4 regions of the Streptomyces sp. NPDC091281 genome follow, and region 1 is predicted to be linked to each of the others. Evidence: riboswitches for the same ligand, from Rfam matches in the RefSeq annotation. Region 1 holds a riboswitch; each other region holds the start of a gene.

What was found. Region 1 has a riboswitch for cobalamin ahead of ACIQPQ_RS07295 (ribonucleoside-diphosphate reductase subunit alpha). Riboswitches for the same ligand answer to the same signal wherever they lie in the genome.
Region 2: linked by a shared signal. The riboswitch ahead of metE (5-methyltetrahydropteroyltriglutamate--homocysteine S-methyltransferase) and the one ahead of ACIQPQ_RS07295 (ribonucleoside-diphosphate reductase subunit alpha) in region 1 are both predicted to bind cobalamin.
Region 3: linked by a shared signal. The riboswitch ahead of ACIQPQ_RS23420 (prenyltransferase/squalene oxidase repeat-containing protein) and the one ahead of ACIQPQ_RS07295 (ribonucleoside-diphosphate reductase subunit alpha) in region 1 are both predicted to bind cobalamin.
Region 4: linked by a shared signal. The riboswitch ahead of ACIQPQ_RS09335 (CbtB-domain containing protein) and the one ahead of ACIQPQ_RS07295 (ribonucleoside-diphosphate reductase subunit alpha) in region 1 are both predicted to bind cobalamin.

What each region holds. Positions count from the first base shown of each region.
Region 1 covers NZ_JBIVUY010000002.1:625,176-629,153, forward strand. The annotation lists gene ACIQPQ_RS07295 (ribonucleoside-diphosphate reductase subunit alpha) at 1-1,868, opposite strand, end outside; cobalamin riboswitch at 1,990-2,127, opposite strand; gene mctP (monocarboxylate uptake permease MctP) at 2,286-3,914, opposite strand; gene ACIQPQ_RS07305 (DUF3311 domain-containing protein) at 3,911-3,978, opposite strand, start outside.
Region 2 covers NZ_JBIVUY010000003.1:475,389-479,366, forward strand. The annotation lists gene ACIQPQ_RS10195 (SAV_915 family protein) at 1-388, opposite strand, end outside; gene ACIQPQ_RS10200 (magnesium and cobalt transport protein CorA) at 593-1,765, opposite strand; cobalamin riboswitch at 2,018-2,172, shown strand; gene metE (5-methyltetrahydropteroyltriglutamate--homocysteine S-methyltransferase) at 2,358-3,978, shown strand, end outside.
Region 3 covers NZ_JBIVUY010000009.1:72,156-76,133, forward strand. The annotation lists gene ACIQPQ_RS23415 (hypothetical protein) at 1-409, opposite strand, end outside; cobalamin riboswitch at 646-721, opposite strand; cobalamin riboswitch at 814-949, shown strand; gene ACIQPQ_RS23420 (prenyltransferase/squalene oxidase repeat-containing protein) at 1,298-3,978, shown strand, end outside.
Region 4 covers NZ_JBIVUY010000003.1:93,937-97,914, reverse strand. The annotation lists gene ACIQPQ_RS09350 (enoyl-CoA hydratase/isomerase family protein) at 1-373, shown strand, start outside; gene mmsB (3-hydroxyisobutyrate dehydrogenase) at 370-1,269, shown strand; gene ACIQPQ_RS09340 (enoyl-CoA hydratase) at 1,266-2,084, shown strand; adenosylcobalamin (AdoCbl) riboswitch at 2,212-2,313, shown strand; gene ACIQPQ_RS09335 (CbtB-domain containing protein) at 2,361-2,579, shown strand; gene ACIQPQ_RS09330 (CbtA family protein) at 2,599-3,357, shown strand; gene ACIQPQ_RS09325 (hypothetical protein) at 3,581-3,880, shown strand; gene ACIQPQ_RS09320 (histidine phosphatase family protein) at 3,944-3,978, opposite strand, start outside.

The DNA.
Region 1 (3,978 bases):
GGCTCGATGCACTCGTACACGCCCGCGATGGACGCGATGGTGGCGGTCGGCGCGATGGCCAGCAGCAGCGAGTTGCGCATGCCGGTGGCGGCGATCCGCTCGCGCAGCGCCGCCCAGCGCTCGGGCCAGGTGAACTCGAAGCCGTAGTGGTCGGGGTGGAGCACACCGCGGGCGGTGCGGGTCTTCTCCCAGGCGGGCAGCGGGCCGTTGCGCTCGGCGAGGTCGGCGGACGCCTCGTAGGAGGCGAGCATGATCCGCTCGGCGATCCGGGTGGACAGGGCGCGCGCCTCGGGGGAGTCGAACGGCAGCCGCAGCTTGAAGAAGACGTCCTGGAGGCCCATCGCGCCCAGACCCACCGGACGCCAGCGGGAGTTGGAGCGGCCCGCCTGCTCGGTCGGGTAGAAGTTGATGTCGACGACCCGGTCGAGGAAGGTGACCGCGGTGCGCACGGCCTCGTCCAGCCGCTCCCAGTCGATGTCGCCGCCGGTCACGAACGCGCCGAGGTTGACCGAGCCGAGGTTGCAGACCGCGGTCTCGCCGTCGTCGGTTACCTCCAGGATCTCCGTGCAGAGGTTGGAGGAGTGGACGACGTGTCCGGCCTCGGCCGTCTGGTTGGCGGTGCGGTTGGCGGCGTCCTTGAACGTCATCCAGCCGTTGCCGGTCTGCGCGAGGGTGCGCATCATGCGGCCGTACAGCTCACGGGCCGGGATGGTCTTCCTGGCGAGGCCGTCCGCCTCGGCCTTGCGGTAGGCGGCGTCGAACTCCTCGCCCCACAGGTCGACCAGGTCGGGCACGTCGGCCGGGGAGAACAGCGACCACTGCTCGTCGGCGTTGACGCGGCGCATGAACTCGTCGGGCACCCAGTGCGCGAGGTTCAGGTTGTGCGTACGGCGGGCGTCCTCACCGGTGTTGTCCCGCAGCTCCAGGAACTCCTCGATGTCGGAGTGCCAGGTCTCCAGGTAGACCGCGGCGGCGCCCTTGCGCCGCCCGCCCTGGTTCACGGCGGCGACGGAGGCGTCCAGCGTCTTGAGGAACGGCACGATGCCGTTGGAGTGCCCGTTGGTGCCGCGGATCAGCGAACCGCGGGAGCGGATGCGGGAGTAGGACAGGCCGATGCCGCCGGCGTGCTTGGAGAGGCGGGCCACCTGGTGGTAGCGGTCGTAGATGGAGTCCAGCTCGTCCTTGGGGGAGTCGAGGAGGTAGCAGGACGACATCTGGGGGTGCCGGGTGCCGGAGTTGAAGAGGGTCGGGGAGGACGGGAGGTAGTCCAGCCGGCTCATGAGCCCGTAGAGCGCGGCGACTTCGTCCAGGGCGCGCACCGAGTCGTCCTCGGCGAGTCCGGCGGCGACGCGGAGCAGGAAGTGCTGGGGCGTCTCGACGACCCTGCGGGTGTGCGGGTGGCGCAGCAGGTAGCGGCTGTGCAGGGTGCGCAGGCCGAAGTAGCCGAAGCGGTCGTCGGCGGCGGGGTCGATCAGCGCGTCGAGCCGGGCCGCGTGCAGCCGGACGAAGGCGTCGGTGCGGTCGGCGATGAGGCCCTCGCGGTGGCCGACGGCGACCGAGTCGGTGAAGGTGGTGACGCCCTGGGAGGCCGCCTCGGCGCGGATGCTGATGGTCAGCAGCCGGGCCGCCAGCCGGGAGTAGGCGGGGTCCTCGGCGATGAGTCCGGCGGCCGCCTCGGTGGCCAGCTCGCGCAGCTCGGCCTCGTCCGCCCGCGCGGACCGGCCGCGCAGCGCGGCGGCGGCGACCCGTCCGGGGTCGGCGTCGGGGAGGTCGGCGGTCAGCTCGGTCAGGGTCCGCAGCAGTGCGGTCCCGGGACCGTCGGTCTCCACCTGGACTGCTGAAGCCGGTTCGGCTGGCGCGATGGTCACTGGGGGCTCTCCCTCGCTCGGCGGGGGCCTGGCGGAGGGCAGGGGGCAGCACACGAGCGCGCACGGCGTCGCGTCCACCGGCCCACTCCGCGAGACCCGGACGTCAGGCACCCGCACCGGACGGTTCGGGTGCGCTGCCGGCAGGTCCTCGGACTGACCACGCGTGCGGAAACACGCAAGTACACCGTTGCGGGACAGTTCCGGATTCGCACCGGATTCCCCTGCGGCGACAGCGAGCACGAGCATACATCTTGTGTCGCCCTGTCGCGCCAGCCCCAGATGTTGTGTCGGGGTGGCTCCGCAGCGTCAACGGGCCGCCGAAGCATAGTGCTTACGGCGGCCCGTCGGCGTGTCTGTCCAGGGGTGGCGCGGAAGGTGTCGGCAAAACGCCAGGGGTGGCGCCCGCGCCCGGTCGCGCTAGTGCGAGGAGCCCGCCGTGGCGGGCGGCAGCTCCACCTGGACGCCGGGGTCGCCGGAGTCCGCGGTGTAGTCCTCCGGGCGGGTCTCGTCGACGCCCTCGGGGGCCTTCAGCGCCTTCAGGACGAAGGTGAGGACCACCGTGACGGCCAGGTTCAGCACGAACGCGGTGAGGCCGATGTAGCCGATCTCACCGATGCCGGGGATCTCCTTCGACGAGCCGCCGAAGTGCTTCTGCGTCGGCGAGGCCACGCCGTACGCGGCGACCGTGCCGTAGACCATGCCGACCGCCCAGCCCGCGAGCAGCGCCCAGCGGTGGAACCAGCGGGTGAACAGGCCGCCCACCAGCGCCGGGAAGGTCTGGAGGATCCAGATGCCGCCCAGGAGCTGGAAGTTGATGGCGACCGTCTTGTCCATGGTCAGCACGAAGACCAGCGCGCCCACCTTCACCAGCAGCGAGACCAGCTTGGAGACCCGGGTCTCCTCCTTGGGCGTCGCGTCGGGCTTGATGAAGTCCTTGTAAATATTGCGGGTGAAGAGGTTCGCCGCCGCGATGGACATGATCGCCGCCGGGACCAGCGCGCCGATGCCGATCGCCGCGAAGGCCACGCCCGCGAACCAGTCGGGGAACATGTCCTCGAAGAGCTGCGGGATGGCGAGCTGCCCGTTGGACACCTTCACCCCGGCCGCGATCGCCATGAAGCCCAGCAGCGCCAGCAGGCCCAGCATCAGGGAGTACAGCGGCAGGATCGTGGTGTTGCGGCGGATCACCTCGCGGCTGCGCGAGGAGAGCGTCGCGGTGATCGAGTGCGGGTACATGAACAGCGCCAGCGCCGAACCCAGGGCGAGCGTGGCGTACGTCCACTGCCCCGCCTCGGCCGGGACCAGGGCGCCGCGGGGCGCGCCGGTCGCCGGGTTGGTCTGCGCGAAGGCGTCGCCCGCCTTGGCGAAGATGTCGTCGAACCCGCCGAGCTTGATCGGGATGTAGATGATCGCCACCGCGATCACGAGGTAGATCAGCGTGTCCTTCACGAACGCGATCAGCGCGGGTGCCCGCAGCCCCGAGGAGTAGGTGTACGCGGCCAGCACGCCGAAGGCGATCAGCAGCGGCAGGTCCTTGACGAACCAGTTGGTGTCCTCGCCGCCGCCCACGCCCATCACGTCCAGCACCGCCTGGATGCCGACGAGCTGGAGCGCGATGTACGGCATGGTGGCGAGGATGCCGGTGACGGCGACGGCCAGCGACAGCCCCTTGGAGCCGAACCGGCCCCGCACGAAGTCCGAGGTGGTGACGTACCCGTGCCTGTGCGACACCGACCACAGGCGGGGCAGGAAGGTGAAGATCAGCGGGTAGACCAGGATCGTGTAGGGCACGGCGAAGAAGCCCGCCGCCCCGGCCGCGTAGATCGCCGCGGGCACGGCGACGAAGGTGTACGCGGTGTAGAGGTCGCCGCCGAGCAGGAACCAGGTGACCCAGGTGCCGAACGACCGGCCGCCGAGGCCCCATTCGTCGAGGCTGTGCTCGTTCTCGGCCTTGCGCCAGCGCGCGGCGAGGAAGCCCATGACCGTGACGGCCAGGAAGAAGAAGATGAAGACGGCGAGCGCGACGCCGTTGACGCCGTCGTTCACTCGGACGCACCGTCCTTCGGCTGCGGGGCGGTGTCCGGTCCGGTGCCGGGGGCGGGCCGGGCGG
Region 2 (3,978 bases), on a different contig from region 1:
CGGGGACCGGAGCGGGGCCGGCCGTGCGGTCGGGGGCGGGCGCGGGCCGCTCGGCCGCGGGGGCGGGCGCGGACGGCGCCGGGGCGGGGGCCGAGGATGCCGGGGCGGGGGCGGAGAGCGGCGGGTCGACCGTCACCGTGGTGACGCCGAGCGGGGCGGTGAGGGCGCGCAGCGCGGGTTCGGCGAGCCGGATCCACGGCTGGCCGGTGCCGAGGGTGGCGGCGAGCCGGGCGGCGCTGGTGAAGCCGACGGCCGTACGGGCGCCGAGCGGGGTGCGGAAGAGCCGGGTGACGTTCCCGGCGGGGCCCGGCCGGACCGGGACGTAGAGGGGTCCGGCCGGGGTCCGTTCGCAGGGTTCGGGGTCGTCGCCGCACAGGGGTGCTGCCATGGGATGCCTCCTGAGGGGCCCGGGGACCGGTGGTCCGCGGGTCCGGGGGTGGTTCGGGGAACCTGGTCGTGGTTCCCGGCAAGGACGCTATGCCCGCCCGGCCCGCCGCCGGGACCCGTCCTGACGCGACGCTGACGCGGTGAGCGCCGTCCCTGACGGATCACTGACGGCGCGGGGGCGGGCCGGAGCGGCGCCCGTACCGCGTCAGAGCCAGTCGCGGTGCTTGAAGACGACGTACAGGCTGACGCACACCAGGGCCATCAGGGCGACGGCGAAGGGGTAGCCGAGGGTCCAGTGCAGTTCGGGCATGTGGTCGAAGTTCATGCCGTAGACCGTGCCGATGAGGGTGGGGGCGAAGAGGATGGCGGCCCAGCTGGAGATCTTCTTGATCTCGTTGTTCTGGGCGTGGCCCGCCTCGGCGAGCGCCTTCATCTCCTCGTTCTGCGCCTGGGTGACGAGGGTGGCGTTGACGGTGAGGATGTCGCCGAGCATCTGCCGGAAGCCGTCCACGCGTTCGGCGACGGTGGTGGCGTGGTCGGCGACGTCTCGGAGGTAGCGCTGGAGTTCCTCGCTGGTGCCGTACTTGGCGAAGCCCGCCTCCAGGCCGCGCATGATGGTGAGCAGCGGGCGGGTGGCCCGCTGGAAGTCGACGACCTCGCGGGAGAGCGCGTAGATGCGGCGGGAGACGTTGGGGTCGCCGCCGAACACCTCGGACTCGATCTCGTCGATGTCGTTCTGGAGTCCGGCGACGACGGGCGCGTAGCCGTCGACGACCGCGTCGAGGATCGCGTAGAGCACGGCCTCGGGGCCCAGGGCGAGGAGGTCGCGGTCGTTCTCCAGGCGTTTGCGGACGGCGCCGAGGTCGGGGGCCTGGCTGTGCCGGACGGTGAGGACGAACTCGGGGCCGACGAAGATGTGGATCTCGCCGAAGTCGACCTCCTCCGTCTCGTCGAGGTAGCGGGCGGAGCGCAGGACGACGAAGAGGGTGGTGCCGTAGCGTTCCAGCTTGGGGCGCTGGTGGGCGACGATCGCGTCCTCCAGGGCAAGTTCGTGCAGCCCGAACCGTTCGGCGGCCTGGCCGAGCTGTTCCGGGGAGGGCCGGTAGAGGCCGATCCAGGCCATCGTGCCGGGCTCGCCGGGCAGCCGGGCGTAGATCTCGGCGAGGTCGGCGGGAACGTCCAGGCGGCGGCCGTCGCGGTAGACGGCCGCGTCGACGAGGCTGCGCTCCAGGGGTTCGCGCGGCGGCTCGGCGTCGGTCCAGGGGTCCATGGAGCGTTCGGGCGCGGGGTCGGTGTCGGGGTCGTCGCCGCGGGGGTGACCGGCGGACCGCAGGGGCCACTTCCCGGCGCGGGACGCGCGCGCTCGCCAGTCGGACATGGGCGCACCTCCTGGTGGGACGGCGTGACCGAGCCTAGGTGCTGCGGCGGGGGCCCGCGACGGCACACGGCCGGGCGCGGTACGGGTGCACGGCCGGGGCGTGCTGTTCCCGGTGGGGGCCCGGTTCAATCCCGTGGCACGGGTGGGTCAGGTCACCATCCGAATGGTGGACGTGACGCAGCGCACGGTACGGGGGCGCCGTAGGGTGGGCGGCGCAGCTGGTTCGCCCCGTCCGCCAGGCGGGATGCGTCGTAAGAGGGAACCCGGTGGGAATCCGGGACTGCCCCGCAGCGGTGAGCGGGAACGACCGCCGTCATACGCACTGGACCCTCGGGGGTCCGGGAAGCGACGGCCACTAGGTGTCCCCCGGTGTTGTCCGGAGGGCGTGCCCGCGAGTCCGAAGACCTGCCCGTTGCCCGTACGCGAACCCTCGCGCACGGACATCCCGGTGACCTCGTGGGCGGGTCGGCGTACAGAGCAGACGGACGACCGCGCCGTGCCGCGCGGGGTCGGACCCGTCCGCTCCGTCACCCCTTCGCGCTCTCGTCCCGCCACCGGGATCTCAGGGATTCGTCTCGCGAAGGAGATCTCCGTGACCACCAAGCCCGCAGCCGCGGCAGCACGGGCCACCGTGTACGGCTACCCCCGTCAGGGTCCGAACCGGGAGCTGAAGAAGGCCGTCGAGGGCTACTGGAAGGGCCGCGTCACCGCCGACGCCCTCCGGGCCACCGCCGCCGACCTGCGCCGCGACACCTTGCGGCAGCTCGCCGACGCCGGCATCGACGAGGTGCCCACCGGTCACTTCTCGTACTACGACCACGTCCTCGACACCACCGTCATGGTCGGCGCGGTCCCGGCCCGCCACCGGGCCGCCGTCGACGCGGACGCCCTGGACGGCTACTTCGCCATGGCGCGCGGCACCCAGGACGTCGCGCCGCTGGAGATGACCAAGTGGTTCGACACCAACTACCACTACCTGGTGCCCGAGCTGGGTCCGGACACGGAGTTCACGGCCGACTCCGCCAAGCAGGTCGCCGAGCTGGAGGAGGCCCTCTCGCTCGGCCTCGCGGCCCGCCCGGTCCTGGTCGGCCCGGTCACCTACCTGCTGCTGGCCAAGCCCGCGCCCGGGGTCCCCGCCGACTTCGAGCCGCTCACCCTCCTCGACCGGCTGCTGCCGGTGTACGCCGAGGTCCTCGCCGACCTGCGCGCCGCGGGCGCCGAATGGGTCCAGCTCGACGAGCCCGCCCTGGTGCAGGACCGCACCCCGGCCGAGCTGAACGCCGCCACCCGCGCCTACCGTGACCTCGGCGGTCTCACCGACCGCCCCAAGCTGCTCCTCGCGTCCTACTTCGACCGGCTCGGCGAGGCCCTGCCCGTCCTGGCCAAGGCCCCGGTGGAGGGCCTGGCGCTGGACTTCACCGAGGCTGGCGCCGCCCAGCTCGACGACCTCGCCGCCGTCGGCGGACTGCCCGGCAAGCGGCTGGTCGCGGGCGTCGTCAACGGCCGCAACATCTGGATCAACGACCTGTCGAAGTCGCTCGCCACCCTCGGCACCCTGCTGGGTCTCGCGGACCGGGTCGACGTGGCCGCGTCGTCGTCGCTGCTGCACGTGCCGCTCGACGCGAGCGCCGAGCGCGACATCGAACCGCAGATCCTGCGCTGGCTCGCCTTCGCCCGCCAGAAGACCGCCGAGATCGTCACCCTCGCCAAGGGCCTCACCAGCGGCACCGACACCATCGCGGGCGAACTCGCCGCCAACCGGGCCGCCCTCGCCTCCCGCGCGAACTCGCCGATCACCCACGACCCGGCCGTCCGCTCCCGCGCCGCCGCGGTCACCGACGCCGACGCCCGCCGCTCCCAGCCGTACACCGAACGCGCCGCCGCCCAGCGCGCCCACCTCGGGCTGCCGCTGCTGCCGACGACGACCATCGGCTCGTTCCCGCAGACGGGTGAACTGCGCACCGCCCGCGCCGATCTGCGCGCGGGCCGCATCGACACCGCCGGGTACGAGGAGCGCATCAAGGCGGAGATCCGCGAGGTCGTCTCCTTCCAGGAGAAGACCGGCATCGACGTCCTCGTGCACGGCGAGCCCGAACGCAACGACATGGTGCAGTACTTCGCCGAGCAGCTCACCGGCTACCTCGCCACCCAGCACGGCTGGGTGCAGTCCTACGGCACCCGCTACGTCCGCCCGCCGGTCCTGGCCGGGGACA
Region 3 (3,978 bases), on a different contig from region 1:
CGATCAGGTTGCGTGAGGCGGAGACCCGCGCCGGGTCGATCCCGGCGGCGTACGCGTTGAGCGTGGCGCGCTCGTAGTCGGTGACGACGGGGGAGGCGGACGGCCAGCTCGCCGAGGACAGCAGGGTGCGGTACACGGTTCTGGCGTTCTTCGTGGCGTCGCCGCCCGGCGTGACGTCCACCGCGGCGGTGCCGGCGGCGGCGAACGCGCTGAACGCCCACTCGTTGGACAGCCCCGACCCGGCGTACGAACCGTCCGCCGCCTGGAGCGACTTGAGGTAGGTCACGCCGTTCGTCTTCGACGTGGCGATCTGCGCGGGTGTGGAGGTCGCGGCGGCGGGCAGCGCGGTGAGCGCGAACGCCCCCGCCGCGGCGGTCGCGGTGAACGCGGCACGCCGCCAGGACGACACCGCGGCGCCGCCCGATCGGGCAGCGGCGGGGGAGACACGGGAATCCCGGGATGCGCGGAAAGCGCGGAAAGCGCGGGGAGCACCGGAAGTGCGGGAAGCGGTACGGGACATGGCCTGCTCCTGGGGTGAGGGACACCGGCCGAACCTGCGGCGGGCCCCTCGGCGGACCGGGAGCGCGGCGGGCCTGGCCGCCGTCCGGAACGCGTGGACCGGCTACCAACTCAACCTCACCGCTTGGGCATTCGGGCTCGGAACGGCACACCGCCGTCCCACACCGCTGCGCGTCAGCCCCGGACTCCCACCGGGTTCCCCCACTCGGCAGAGCGCGACGGTACCCGACCCGGACCCCCGTCACCAGAGGCGCCCCGGACAGCCGCCGGGCCCGCCCGAGGCACCCTTGACGCTTCCGGTGAAGCGTGCTCAAATCCGCCTGATACGCAACGAGTTCCAGGGGAAGCCGGTCGAACGCCGGCGCTGACCCGCAACCGTGGGCCCGGTCCAGCCGGGCGAGCCGGAATGCCTGGGACGTGATCGACAGCGCGTGATCGACAGCTACAGACGCCGTCGCGGACTACGGCGTGGTGCGACCAGCTTCCGTACGCCGGTGTCCCCGCGCGTGCCGGGAGCCCTCAGCCACGTCCCTGCCCGCGTCGGCCGGTCGGCGAAGGGACCGGGGTGGGGACAGCACAGGGCGCACCAGGCGCACAGGGCGCACCGGGTGCCGAGGACGCGCAGGGCGCTCGGCGCGCACACGGCGTGCCACGCGGACCGAGCGGTTCAGGCGGACCAGGTGAAGCGGGCGGACCAGGCGGAGTGCCGCGTACGGCGGCCCGCCCGCTGCGGCTGACGGCGTTCGCGGCGGCGCTGCTCACCGTCCTCGCGGTCTGCATGACCTTTCTCACCACGACCACCGCCGCCGCCGACCCGGTCGGCGCCTGCACCGCGACGCGGGGCGCCGTCGTCGCCGTCGACTTCGGCGCGTTCGACGGGGACGTGGTCCGCGGCTGCGACACCACCCCCACCACCGGCTACGAGCTGCTGCACGCGGCAGGGTTCACCACGAAGGGCACCGGCCACGACGGCGACGCCTTCGTCTGCCGCATCGGCCACGACGCGTTCCGCTCCGGCACGCAGTACCCGACCCCGGACGCGGACGACTGCGCGCTCACCCCGCCCGCCACCGCCTACTGGTCGTACTGGACCGCCGCGCCCGGCGAGGACGAGTGGACGTACAGCCGCTACGGCGCCATGGACCGCAGGCTCCAGGACGGCGACGTCGACGCCTGGGTGTACGGCGGCACGGACGTCGGCGGCACCACCGGCCGCCCCGACTTCAGCCCCGACGACGTCCGGCCCGACGGCGGCGGCACCGGCACCCCCGGCCCCAGCGGCGGTCCGACCGCCGCCCCCGGCGAGGTCGACACGGCCGCCGCCGTACGCTGGCTCAAGAGCCGTCTCACCGACGACGAACGCGTCACCGACGACTCCGGCACCGCCGACCTCCTGCTGACCACCGAGACCGCCTACGCGCTCGCCGCCACCGACGGCCGCGGCCCGGCCCTGGACAAGGTCACCGCGTACCTCACGACCCAAGTCGGCTCCTACGCCTACCCGTTCGGCACCGATCAGGCGCCGAACGCGACGGCCGCCGCCCGCCTCGCCCTGCTCGCCGAGATCACCGGCGGCGACCCGCGCGCCGTCGGCGGCCACGACCTCGTCGGCGACCTGACCGCGCACGTCTGCGCGGCGGGCCCCGAGTCCGGCGAACCCACCCCCGGCTGCACCGCCCCCGGCGACTTCCGCAACGCCGACTACGCCGACGGGCAGGCCCTCGCCGTCCTCGCCCTGCTGCGCGCCGGGGTCACGCCCCCCGCCGCCACCGTGGACCGGCTGGCGCGGCTCCAGTGCCGGGACGGAGGCATCTCCGGCCCCCTCATCCGGGCCGAGGAGAACTGCGACGCCGACCCCGCCGTCACCGCGCTCACCGCGCTGGTCCTGGAGAAGGCGGGCGGCCACGCCGACACCGTGTCCAAGGCGCGCGCCTACCTGACGCGCACCCAGCGCGAGGACGGCGCCTACCTCGGCTACACCGGCGCCACCGGCGCGAGCGTCCACGCGACCGCCCACGCCGCCCAGGCCCTGCGCGCCCTCGGCGACACCGGCCGCGCCGACGCCGCCGAGGCCTGGCTGTCCCGGCAGCAACTCGACGGCGGCGGCTTCGCGTTCGAGGAGGGCGGCACCGACCCGGCGCCCTACGCCACCACGGCCGCCGTCCTCGCGGGCGCGCACACCAGCCTGGTCACCCTCACCGCGCGCACCACCCCGCCCCCGACCACCGCACCCCCCACCTCCGCCTCCCCGACCGGCCGGCCGTCCACGACCCCGGCCCCGGGCAAGGCCCCCGACCTCCGCAAGGGCGTCGCCTACCTCACCGCGCCCGCCCAGCTCGTCCAGGGCCGCTACCACGCCGCCGGACCCGGCACCGCGCGCGCCGACTTCGGCCTCACCATCGACGGGGCCTACGCCCTCGCCGCCACCGGCCTAGACAACGCCGCCCTGCGCGGGATCGTCGACTTCCTCGACCGGGGCGGCAAGGACGGCGAGGGCCGTACGGTCAACGACTGGACCGGCGTCGGCGGCGCCCACCCGGTCGGCGGCGCCCTCGGCAAGACGGCCCTCCTCGCCGAGGCCGTCGGCCGTGACCCGCGCTCCTTCGGCGGCCACGACCTGATCGCCGCGCTCGCCGACGCGGTGTGCGCGAAGCCGAGCACCGCCCCCGACCGCTCCTGCGCCGCCGAGGGCGCCTACACCTACGCCCCCTCCGTGTTCGCGCAGTCCCTCGCGGTCATGGCCCAACTCCGCGCGGGCGAAAAGGAGTCGGCCCGCAAGCCCCTCGCCTACCTCCGGGGTCTCCAGCGGGCCGACGGGGCGTGGCCGAGCCTCATCCCGGCCACCGGGGACGCCGACGTCGACTCCACCGCGATCGCCGCCATGGCCCTCGCCCTCGCCCCGGCCGACGGCCCGGCCACCGGGACCGCCACCGGCACGGCCGCGGATTCCGGCGCGGACCCCGCCGTGGCCAAGGCCCTGAAGTGGATCGCCGCCCAGCAGCGGCCCGACGGCGGGTTCCCCGGCGCGGCCGGCACCTCCGTCAACTCCGCCGCCCTCGCCGTCCAGGGCCTCTCCCTCGACGCGGACGCCTACGCCGACGAGATCGCCGACGCGCGCGCCTTCCTCGCCGGGCAGCAGAACGCCGACGGCGGCTTCAACGTCGCGAAGGAAGGGCAGCGCGGCTCCGACCTGCGCGCCTCCACCCAGGCCGTCGGCGGCACGACGGGCGTCTCCTTCGGCACCCTGACCCGCAGCCTCACCGGCACCTCCCCGCAGCCCACCCCCGGCCCGACCGGCGGCACCCCCGACATCGTCACTCCGGGCGACAGCGCCGGGGCGGGCGGTGCGGCGGACGGCGGGACCGCGGCGGCGGGCGGCGGAGGCGGCGCCCTGGCGTCCACCGGCACCGCGGTCGGCCTGCTCGCCGCGGTCGCCGCGCTGCTGGTCCTCGCCGGATG
Region 4 (3,978 bases), on a different contig from region 1:
CACGGTGGAGGAGATCATGCGGCGCCTCCTCGCCCACGGCGGCCCGGCCGCCAAGGAGACCGCCGAGACCCTCCTCACGAAGTCCCCGACCTCCCTCAAGGTCACCCTGGCCGCCCTGCGCCGGGCCCGCCGCCTCGGCCCGCTGGAGCGGGTCCTCGACCAGGAGTACCGCGTCTCCTGCGCCGCCCTGGCCACCCACGACCTCGTAGAGGGCATCCGCGCCCAGGTCGTGGACAAGGACCGCGACCCGCACTGGTCCCCGGCGACCCTCGCCGAGGTCACCGACGCCGACGTGGCCCGCTTCTTCGCCCCGCTCGGCGACCGCGAACTCGGCCTCGCCCCGGCCGGACCCACCGAGGAGGAGGCCTGGTGAGCGCCGTCGTCGCCTTCGTCGGACTCGGCCACATGGGCGGCCCGATGGCCGCCAACCTGGTGAAGGCCGGACACCGCGTCCGCGGCCACGACCTCGTCCCGGACGCCCTCGCCGCCGCCGTCACCGCGGGCGTCGAGGCCGCCGCCTCCGCCGCCGGGGCGGTCGCGGACGCCGACGTCGTCGTCACCATGCTGCCCGCCGGACGGCACGTCCTCGGGCTGTACGACGAGATCCTCGCCGCCGCCCGCCCCGGCACCCTCTTCGTCGACTGCTCCACCATCGACGTCGCCGACGCCCGCACCGCCCACGAACGGGCCGTGACGGCGGGGATGCGGGCCCTGGACGCCCCCGTCTCCGGCGGCGTGGTGGGTGCCGAGGCCGCCACTCTCACCTTCATGGCGGGCGGCGGCGACGCGGAGTTCGCCGAGGCCCGGCCCCTGCTGGAGGCCATGGGCCGCCGGGTCGTGCACTGCGGCGGCCCCGGCGCCGGACAGGCCGCGAAGATCTGCAACAACATGATCCTCGGCGTCTCCATGATCGCCGTCAGCGAGGCCTTCGTCCTCGGCGAACGCCTCGGCCTCTCCCACCAGGCGCTCTACGACGTGGCCTCCGCCGCGTCCGGGCAGTGCTGGGCGCTCACCGTCAACTGCCCCGTCCCCGGCCCCGTTCCGGCCAGCCCCGCCAACCGCGACTACCGGCCGGGCTTCGCCGCCGCCCTCATGGCGAAGGACCTCGGCCTCGCCGCCGACGCCGCCCGCGCCACCGGCACCGACACGGAACTCGGGCGCCGGGCGGCTGAGTTGTACGCGGCCTACGCCGAACAGGTCGGTGCCGCCGAGGACTTCTCCGGCATCGTCCGCACCATCCGCGACCGGGGAGAGGAGCGCACCGCATGACGGGCGTACGGGAGAGCGACGGGGCGACCGGTGGTCCGGCGGGGGAGTACGAGACGATCCGGGTCGAGCGCGAGGGCCGTACCGCCCTGATCACGCTGGACCGGCCGAAGGCCCTCAACGCGCTGAACCTGAAGGTCATGGAGGAGGTCGTGGCCGCCGCCGAGGCCCTGGACCGGGACCCGGAATGCGGCTGTGTCGTCATCACCGGCTCGGAACGGGCCTTCGCGGCCGGGGCCGACATCAAGGAGATGGCCGACCGCGACTACCTCGACATGTACCTCACCGACTGGTTCACCGCCTGGGACCGCCTCGGGCAGCTCCGCACGCCGACGGTCGCGGCGGTCGCCGGGTACGCGCTCGGCGGCGGCTGCGAACTGGCCCTGCTCTGCGACATCGTGCTCGCCGCCGACACGGCCGTCTTCGGCCAGCCGGAGATCAAGCTCGGCGTCATCCCCGGCATCGGCGGCTCCCAGCGCCTGACCCGCGCCGTCGGCAAGGCCAAGGCGATGGAGCTGTGCCTCACCGGCCGCACCATGGACGCAGCCGAGGCCGAACGCGCCGGACTCGTCTCCCGGATCGTCCCCGCCGACGCGCTGCTCGGCGAGGCACGCGCCGTCGCCGCGACCGTCGCCGGGATGTCCCTGCCGGTGGCGATGATGGCGAAGGAGGCCGTCGGCCGCGCCTTCGAGACGACCCTCGCCGAGGGCGTCCGCTTCGAACGCCGCCTGTTCCACGCGGTGTTCGCCACCGCCGACCAGAAGGAGGGCATGGCCGCCTTCACGGAGAAACGGCCGCCCGTCTTCCGCCACCGGTAGGCCCCGCGGCGCGCCCCCGGCGCAGGCCGGGCGGCGCGCCGGTAAGGGTTCGGTGTGAGGGGCTCCCCGGCGGGGGTCCGGCCCTTGGCCAGGACCTCCGCCGGGGAGTACCGTCCCGTCCGGTATCGACGACGGACACGGAAGCCGGTGGAAATCCGGCACGGTCGCGCCACTGTGAACGAGCCGCCCCACCGCGGGCCGCCCGTGAGTCAGACCCTTGGCCGTCGTCCTGTGCACCACCGAGATGGGACGCGAACTCCCAGAGGAGGCCCCGCCATGGCGCAGCATGTCGCCCCGCCCGCCAGCACCCCCGCCGTACCGGCCCGACTGCCGCTGAGGGACATCGCGCCCTGGGCGGTCTTCTTCGGCGTCCTGATGCTGGTGCTGCTGTACTTCGTCGGCGCCGAGCAGGGTGCCACCGCCGTCGTCTCCGGCGAGGACGTCCACGAGTGGGTGCACGACGCCCGCCACCTGCTCGGCTTCCCCTGCCACTGACGAGGGGCGCCGCACTTCCATGAACTCCGCGATCGTCCGTAACCTCCTCGTCCGCGGCATGCTCGCCGGCCTCGGTGCCGGTGTCCTCGCCCTGGTCGTCGCCTACTTCCTCGGCGAGCCGAACGTCGACAGCGCCATCGGCTTCGAGGAGTCCCACGCCCCCGCTCACGAGCACGAGGTCGAACTCGTCTCGCGCGGCCTCCAGTCCACCGCGGGCCTGGCCACCGGCATCCTCGTCTACGGGGTCGCCTTCGGCGGCATCGCCGCGCTCGCCTTCTGCTTCGCGCTCGGCCGCGTCGGCCGCTTCGGCCCCCGCGCCACCGCCCTGCTGCTGTCGGGCGCCGCGTTCGTCGCCGTGTACGCGGTGCCGTTCTTCAAGTACCCGGCGAACCCGCCCGCGGTCGGCGACCCCGACACCATCGCCCGCCGCACCACCCTGTACTTCCTGATGATGGTGCTCAGCGTGCTGCTCGCGGTCGCCGCGGTGATCGTCGGCAAGCGGCTCGCCCCCCGGCTGGGCACCTGGTACGCCACCGTCGCCGCGGTGGCCGGTTTCCTCGTCGTGATCGGGCTGGCGTACGCCTTCCTGCCCACGGTGAACGAGGTGCCCGGCGACTTCCCGGCCGCCCTGCTGTGGCGGTTCCGGCTCTCCGCCCTCGCCCTCCAGGCCACGCTGTGGGCCGGATTCGGCCTCGTCTTCGGCGAACTCGCCGAACGCCTGATCCACCCCCGGCCGGCCGCGGTTCCCGCGGGCGCGGCGGCTGCCTCCCCGCAGTGAGCCGACCGAGCCGTCCGGCACGACGGGAGGGCCCGCGGAACCGTCCGCGGGCCCTCCCGCGTTCTCCCGGTGACCCCGCCGGACCGACTCCGTCACCGGCACGGCACTTCAGGACGGGCAGGACACCATGCGCGAACGACCGGGCCGATTAGCCACGGACCCCGACCGCGGAGACTTCGACCGCGGGGACGGGACCGGCGGCGAGGAGCGCAGGAGGAGCCGAGTGAGCCGACAACCCCAGCCGCGCCGCATCACCCTCGGCGGTCGCGAGGCGGTCGCCCTCACCCCGGAGGAGTACGCCCAACTCGTCGCCAGCCGACGGCAGATCGGCGGCCAGAGCGCCCGCGTCCGGGTGCTCGGTGAACAGGTGCGGCGCACCGACCGCCTCCTGCGGGAACTGGAGACCCTGGTCGCCGCACCCGGCGAGGGCTGCACGCACCCGCCGGACCCCGACCCCGCCCCCGGCTGCCTGCGCTGCGCCGTGGCCGACCTGCTCCGCCGCCACCGGGACACCGGCCGCTGAACTCCCGTACGCGCGGGACCGGTCCGTACGAGCGGCCGGGATCGGCCTGTCCGGGCGGCCGGGTCAGTCCGTGGCCGTGTTCGTGGTCGCGTCGAGCG